2 linked regions of the Salipiger abyssi genome follow. The protein of the gene in region 2 binds, or shares a complex with, the protein of the main gene of each other region. Links are inferred from orthologs where the notes say so. Each region holds a gene or a part of one and is shown on either strand. Other genes may lie near its edges.

Region 1 (3,132 bases), 1.2 Mb from region 2 along the record:
CGGGGGCGCGCGCCCGAAACGCCCCGCGACCCGACGCAGCTGGTCGGCGGCGGGCGCGTCTTCGGCGTCGTATATGCCGACGATCTCACCCCGGCTGAACCGCAGCGCATAGTTCAGAGCGCGGGGCTTTGTGGTGACCGGGCCGTCGGGCACCTCGATCACCCGCATCCAGGGCGGCAGCCGCACCCCGGCCAGCGCCTCGCGCGTCCGGTCGTCGCTGGCTTCGAGGATCAGCAATACGTCGAGCCGGGCGCGCGGATAGTCGAGACGCTTCAGCCGCTGGAGCAGGTCGCGTGCGATATTCTCTTCGCGAAAGAGCGGCACCAGAAGCGATATCGCCGGCAGGGCCTTTGGCGGCGACGGATCCCGATCCGGCAGCGTGCGGCTGGCGGCGAGCGCGGCAACTTTCATGACCTGCGCAAGGCAAAGGGTCAGAACAGCGGCGGCGATGCCCAGCGAAAAGAACAGGCCGGGGTTCAGAATGATCAGGGCGAGGCATGTCGTGGCAAACCCGCCAGCGAAAAGCGCCCGGAGCGGGCTCATCCGGTTCAGGTCACGGCAGCTTTCGTCTGCGGGCACCTGCATTTCGGCACGCCGCGCCATCTCGTCGCCGTGGCGGCTGGCGATCTCGGCATGAATATCGGCTTCGAGAGCGAGCGCCATCGCCACCTTCTTGCTCCCGTCGGCGAGCAGCGCGGTGGCAGCGGCGAATGCTTCGGGGCGGGCGGTGGCCAGAACCAGGGTGTCGCCAAGACGCATCCAGGGCAGCACCGCGTGGCGCAGGCAGGTTTCCGGGGCCAGCAGGCCGGCCAGTTCGGGATCTGGGGGATGGGCGTGACGGTCGAGGCGGATGGCGCCGTATTTCAGCGCCTGCGCCTCCAACACCGCCTCGGGGCTCGCGATCTCTTCGGCGACCATCACATGGGCGAGCTCGGCGCCGCAGCGATGGCTTTCCGCGAGCGCATCAATCGCGTCGGACGGGGGCAGCTTCCCGGTCTGAACGAGGACCGCGCCCAGCGGCCGCCCGCGCGGCGATGCCGATTGCGCGAGACGAGAGGTCTCAAAGACCGAGCTCTGCCTGTTCATCTCCGTCTCCTGTCCCCTTTATGAGAGCAGGTCAGCAGAAGACGGTAAACAGAGGGTTAATAATCAGGGGCTTGCAGAGAATTCTACGAGCGTCACATCGATTGCACGAAGCGTTCGAACAAGTAAAAGCTGTCTTGAGGTCCAGGGCTCGCCTCAGGGTGGTGTTGGACGGAGAACACCGGGCGGTCGGCCATGCGGATTCCGCAGTTCGAGCCATCGAAGAGCGAGACATGCGTCTCCATCACGCCTGCGGGCAGCGATTGGCCGTCGACAGCGAAGCCGTGGTTCATCGAGGTGATCTCGACCTTGCCGGTCTCGATCTCCTTGACCGGGTGGTTGGCGCCGTGATGACCGTGGTTCATCTTGACGGTCTTGCCGCCGAGCGCCAGCGCTAGCATCTGGTGGCCGAGGCAGATGCCGAAGATCGGCAGATCGGTGTCGTCGAGCAGACCCTTGATCATCGGCACGGCATATTCGCCGGTCGCCGCCGGATCGCCCGGGCCGTTCGACAGGAACACGCCGTCGGGACCATGTGCCAGCACCTCGTCCTTTGTGGCGGTGGCCGGCAGCACGGTCACCTCGCAGCCCGCCGAGGCGAGGCAGCGCAGGATATTGCGCTTGGCGCCGTAATCCACGGCGACGACCTTTTTCCTGGGCGTGGTCTGGCGCGCATAGCCCTCGGGCCAGGCCCAGCGCATCTCGTCCCAGCGATAGCTCTGCGCGCAGGTCACGTCCTTGGCAAGGTCGAGCCCGGTGAGACCGGGGAAGGCGCGCGCGGCGGCAACCAGCTTCTCGACATCGAAATTGCCCTCGGGATCGTGCGCCAGCGCCACATGCGGCGCGCCCGACTGGCGGATCGCCCGGGTCAGCCGCCGCGTGTCGATGCCGCCGATGGCGATGCGTCCGCGCGGCGCCAGCCAGTCCGAAAGCTCCTGCACCGCGCGCCAGTTTGACGCCGCCGTCGGCATCCATTTCACCACCATGCCCGCGGCCACCGGATCGGCGGTCTCGTCATCCTCGGGATTCACGCCCACATTGCCGATATGGGGGAAGGTGAAGGTCACGATCTGGCCCGCATAGGAGGGGTCGGTCATGATCTCCTGATAGCCCGACATCGCGGTGTTGAAGCAGAGCTCCGCCTCGGTCTGGCCGGTGGCGCCGAAGCCCTGGCCATAGAACAGCGTGCCGTCGGCGAGGGCGAGGCAGGCGGTGGGCTTGGGATTCTGCGGCATGGGGCGACTCCTGATGGCAGCGGGCGGACGGCAAATTGCGCCATAGGTAAAACCTGCACGGGGCGGGGTCAAGACTCCGTGGAAAATGTAAAATCCATGAAAATCAATATGATATGACGGAGGGGAGCGGAGTTGCACCGCCGCGGGGCTTTCGGTAGTTTGGATGCTCGGAATGGCTTTGGGGATACCGTTTCAATGGAATTGCGAGAACGCATCTCGGCTGCGACCAAGCAGGCGATGAAGGACAAGGCGGCGGCCCGCCTGTCGACACTGCGGCTGATCAACGCCGCCTTCAAGGATCGCGACATCGCGGCCCGGGCCGATGGCAGCGACGGGGTCGCCGAGAGCGAGCTGCTGGCGATCCTCGGCAAGATGGTCAAGCAGCGCCGCGAGAGCGCGCGGACCTATGAAGAGGGCGGGCGGCTGGATCTGGCGGAGCGCGAGCTGGCCGAGGTCGAGGTGATTGAGGAGTTCCTGCCCAAGCCGCTGAGCCAGAAAGAGATTTCCGCCGCGCTCGACACCGCTGTTGCGGAGGTGGGTGCAAGCTCGATCCGCGATATGGGGCGGGTGATGGGCGTGCTGAAGACGCGCTATCAGGGCCGCATGGATTTCGGCGCCGTCGGGCCCATGGTCAAGGATCGGCTCGCGACCGGCGGCTGAGCGGGCAAGTTCCTTCGAAGGATCTTGCAAATCTCTTCGAAGAGATTTGGCGCGCGTTTCAGGGGGCGGGGAATTCTCCGGCCGCCTGCGCCCAGTCCAGCGGATCCACCGGGTAGCGCCGCACGAAGCGGGTCTTGAACCCAACGCGCCCGCG
Region 2 (4,124 bases):
TGCGAGGCCACATTCGAGGAGACGCGGCAGGGTGTGTTCCACCTCCAGCTGGCGCACAAGCAATACGCGGTGCCGACGACGCGGGACTATCTCTATCAGGATCGCCACGGTCACATGCTGCACGCGGCGCAATAGTCCGCGGCTCTCTCCGTCTCTGGATCACCAGAGCGCAGCCAAGAATTTTCGTACGAAAATTCTTGGCTGCGCTGTTGCCGTCTGCTGCACCGATTGGGGTTGCACGGGCATCGCGCTTGTCTATAACGCACGACAATTTGCGGGCAGCGGCGACTCCCCCCGCCCGTTGCCCCATGCCTGACGAACGCGCCAGAACAGAGGTCGAAAAATGCCCAAGAGAACCGATATCAAATCCATCATGATCATCGGCGCAGGGCCCATCATCATCGGTCAGGCCTGCGAGTTCGACTATTCCGGTGCCCAGGCCTGCAAGGCGCTGCGCGAAGAGGGCTACCGGGTGATCCTGGTGAACTCGAACCCCGCCACGATCATGACCGACCCGGAACTGGCCGACGCCACCTATATCGAGCCGATCACCCCCGAGGTGGTCGCCAAGATCATCGAGAAAGAGCGCCCCGACGCGCTGCTGCCCACCATGGGCGGGCAGACCGGTCTCAACACCTCGTTGAAGCTCGAAGAGATGGGCGTTCTGGAGAAATTCGGCGTCGAGATGATCGGTGCCAAGCGCGGAGCCATTGAAATGGCCGAGGATCGCGCGCTGTTCCGCGAGGCAATGGACCGGATCGGGCTGGAAAACCCCGCCGCCACCATCGTCACCGCCCCGCAGAAAGCCGATGGCAAGGCGGATCTGGACGCAGGCGTGAAAATCGCGCTGGACGCGCTCGAAGAGATCGGCCTGCCCGCCATTATCCGCCCCGCCTATACGCTCGGCGGCACCGGCGGCGGCGTGGCCTATAACCGGGAGGACTACATCCATTATTGCCGCTCGGGCATGGATGCCTCGCCGGTGAACCAGATCCTCGTGGACGAGTCGCTGCTCGGCTGGAAAGAGTATGAAATGGAGGTCGTCCGCGACAAGGCGGACAATGCGATCATCGTCTGTTCCATCGAAAACGTCGATCCGATGGGCGTGCATACCGGCGACTCGATCACCGTGGCCCCGGCGCTGACGCTGACCGACAAGGAATACCAGATCATGCGCAACGGCTCGATCGCCGTGCTGCGCGAGATCGGCGTGGAGACCGGCGGTTCCAACGTGCAATGGGCGGTGAACCCGGAAAACGGCCGCATGGTGGTGATCGAGATGAACCCGCGCGTGTCGCGGAGCTCGGCGCTGGCCTCCAAGGCCACCGGCTTCCCCATCGCCAAGATCGCCGCCAAGCTGGCGGTGGGCTACACGCTCGACGAGCTCGACAACGACATCACCAAGGTGACCCCGGCCAGCTTCGAGCCGACCATCGACTATGTGGTCACCAAGATCCCGAAATTCGCCTTCGAGAAATTCCCCGGCTCCGAGCCCTATCTCACCACCGCGATGAAATCGGTGGGCGAGGCCATGGCCATCGGCCGCACCATCCACGAGTCGCTGCAAAAGGCGCTGGCCTCGATGGAATCCGGCCTGACCGGCTTCGACGAGGTGGAGATCGACGGCGCGCCCGAGAAATCCGCCGTCATCAAGGCGATCTCCCAGCAGACCCCCGACCGCATGCGCACCATTGCCCAGGCGATGCGCCACGGCCTGAGCGATGACGAGATCCACGGCGTCACCATGTTCGACCCCTGGTTCCTCGCCCGGATCCGCGAGATCGTCGAGGCCGAGGAAGAGGTCCGCGCAAACGGCCTGCCGCAGGACGAAGAGGGCATGCGCGCGCTCAAGATGCTGGGCTTCACCGACGCGCGGCTGGCGAAACTCACCGGCTTCTCGGAAAAGGACGTGCGCAAGCGCCGCGTCGGCCTCGGCGTCACCGCTGTCTTCAAGCGCATCGACACCTGCGCCGCCGAATTCGAGGCGCAGACCCCCTACATGTACTCCACCTATGAAGAGCCGATGATGGGCGAGGTGGAATGCGAGGCGCGGCCCTCGGACAAGAAAAAGGTCGTCATCCTCGGCGGCGGTCCGAACCGGATCGGTCAGGGCATCGAGTTCGACTATTGCTGCTGCCACGCCTGTTTCGCCCTCACCGGCGCGGGCTACGAGACCATCATGGTCAACTGCAACCCCGAGACCGTCTCGACCGATTACGACACCAGCGACCGGCTCTATTTCGAGCCGCTGACCTTCGAGCATGTCATGGAGATCCTGCGGGTCGAGCAGTCGAACGGCACGCTGCACGGCGTGATCGTGCAGTTCGGCGGCCAGACGCCGCTGAAGCTCGCCAATGCGCTGGAGGCCGAGGGCATCCCGATCCTCGGCACCACACCCGACGCCATCGACCTTGCCGAAGACCGCGAGCGGTTCCAGGCGCTGATCAACCAGCTCGGCCTCAAGCAGCCCAAGAACGGCATCGCCTCCACCGACGCGCAGGCGCTGGCCATCGCCGAGGAGATCGGCTTCCCGCTGGTCATCCGCCCCTCGTATGTGCTGGGTGGCCGAGCGATGGAGATCGTGCGCGACATGGCGCATCTGGAACGCTACATCAAAGAGGCCGTCGTGGTCTCGGGCGACAGCCCGGTGCTGCTCGACAGCTACCTCTCCGGCGCGGTGGAACTGGACGTGGACGCGCTCTGCGACGGCGAGGCCGTGCATGTGGCGGGCATCATGCAGCATATCGAAGAGGCCGGCGTGCATTCGGGCGACTCGGCCTGCTCTCTGCCGCCCTATTCGCTGTCTTCCGACGTGATCGGCGAGATCAAGACCCAAACCGAGGCGCTGGCCAAGGCGCTACATGTTGTGGGCCTGATGAATGTGCAATTCGCCATCAAGGACGGCGAGATCTATCTCATCGAGGTCAACCCCCGTGCCTCGCGCACCGTGCCCTTCGTGGCCAAGGCGACGGATTCGGCCATCGCCTCCATCGCCGCGCGGATCATGGCGGGCGAAAAGCTCTCGGCCTTCCCGCTGCGCGAGGATTACCCGGCGGATGCGGATTACGACACCGATCTGCCCATCGCCGACCCGATGACGCTCGCCGACCCGAACATGCCTTGGTATTCGGTGAAAGAGGCGGTGCTGCCCTTTGCCCGCTTCCCCGGCGTCGACACGATCCTGGGGCCGGAGATGCGCTCCACCGGCGAGGTCATGGGCTGGGACCGCTCCTTCCCGCGCGCGTTTTTGAAAGCGCAGCTGGGCGCCGGCACGCATCTGCCGACCGAGGGCGCGGTGTTCTTCTCGATCAAGGACGACGACAAGACCCCCGAGATGACCGAGGCGGCACGGGTGCTGTCCGATCTGGGCTTCAAACTGGTGGCGACGCGCGGCACGGCGGCCTTCTTCGAGGGCGCGGGGCTGAGCTGCGAGGTGGTCAAGAAGGTCTATGAGGGACGCCCGAACGTGGTGGATCTGATGAAGGACGGCGGCATCCAGCTTGTGCTGAACACCACCGAGGGCGTAGCGGCCGTGGAAGATTCCCGCGAGATCCGCTCGGTCGCTCTCTATGACAAGATCCCCTATTACACGACCGCCGCGGGCGCCCATGCGGCGGCGCTGGCCATGAAGGCGCGTGAGGAGGGGGAGCTGGTGGTGAAGTCGTTGCAGGGATGACTAGAACAGGAGATCGTCTTCATCAGAAGACTGACTTTCCTGCTTCTGCGGTCGCCGCGAGTTATTCCTTGAACTCTTGAATTCATCTCCATCCAAATTTCGGGGAGGGGTGGATGTCCAAAAGATCTTCGACAGCGCGCGAAAGGCCACGCTCGCGGCGATGAGCCCACCGAACTGACCAAACGTATTTCCTGTAAGCGGCAAGACCGATCCTGTATAGGGAATGAACTGCTCTATGACGGAGAGCAGTGCAGAGACTGCGGCGGCAAAGACAATCGCAACGGGCATTGGGCAGCTCCTAGAATCGAGGCGATAGTGAGGTGAGCGTGCCTCAAGTGTGTCACACTGGTGTGATAATTCTACAAAAAATAACAGTTTCTCTCACTCTTTGCGTCCTTCGCTCTGGGCGAAGTGTGTTTCTTGTGTCACGGGCATCATGGGCTTATAC

What was found. Proteins that work in one complex are often made in the same cells at the same time.
Region 1: the proteins of carB (region 2) and carA are in contact, whole or in part, in a solved structure (PDB 1KEE), measured with the Escherichia coli proteins. The link is inferred for Salipiger abyssi from one-to-one orthologs.

What each region holds. Positions count from the first base shown.
Region 1 is NZ_CP015093.1:605,109-608,240, reverse strand. Bases 249-3,132 are described here. They hold carA (glutamine-hydrolyzing carbamoyl-phosphate synthase small subunit), read right to left. Parts: upstream 2,319-3,132; coding sequence 1,179-2,318; downstream 249-1,178. Other genes in these bases: Ga0080574_RS06495 (hypothetical protein), read right to left, coding at 3,037-3,132; Ga0080574_RS06500 (GatB/YqeY domain-containing protein), read left to right, coding at 2,514-2,978; Ga0080574_RS06510 (glycosyltransferase family 2 protein), read right to left, coding at 249-1,086. Also shown: more of Ga0080574_RS06510, read right to left, coding at 1-248. UniProt on the Escherichia coli protein: Small subunit of the glutamine-dependent carbamoyl phosphate synthetase (CPSase).
Region 2 is NZ_CP015093.1:1,775,475-1,779,598, forward strand. Bases 1-3,876 are described here. They hold carB (carbamoyl-phosphate synthase large subunit), read left to right. Parts: upstream 1-343; coding sequence 344-3,676; downstream 3,677-3,876. Other genes in these bases: Ga0080574_RS12145 (SAM-dependent methyltransferase), read left to right, coding at 1-135; Ga0080574_RS12155 (hypothetical protein), read right to left, coding at 3,677-3,876. Also shown: more of Ga0080574_RS12155, read right to left, coding at 3,877-3,964. UniProt on the Escherichia coli protein: Large subunit of the glutamine-dependent carbamoyl phosphate synthetase (CPSase).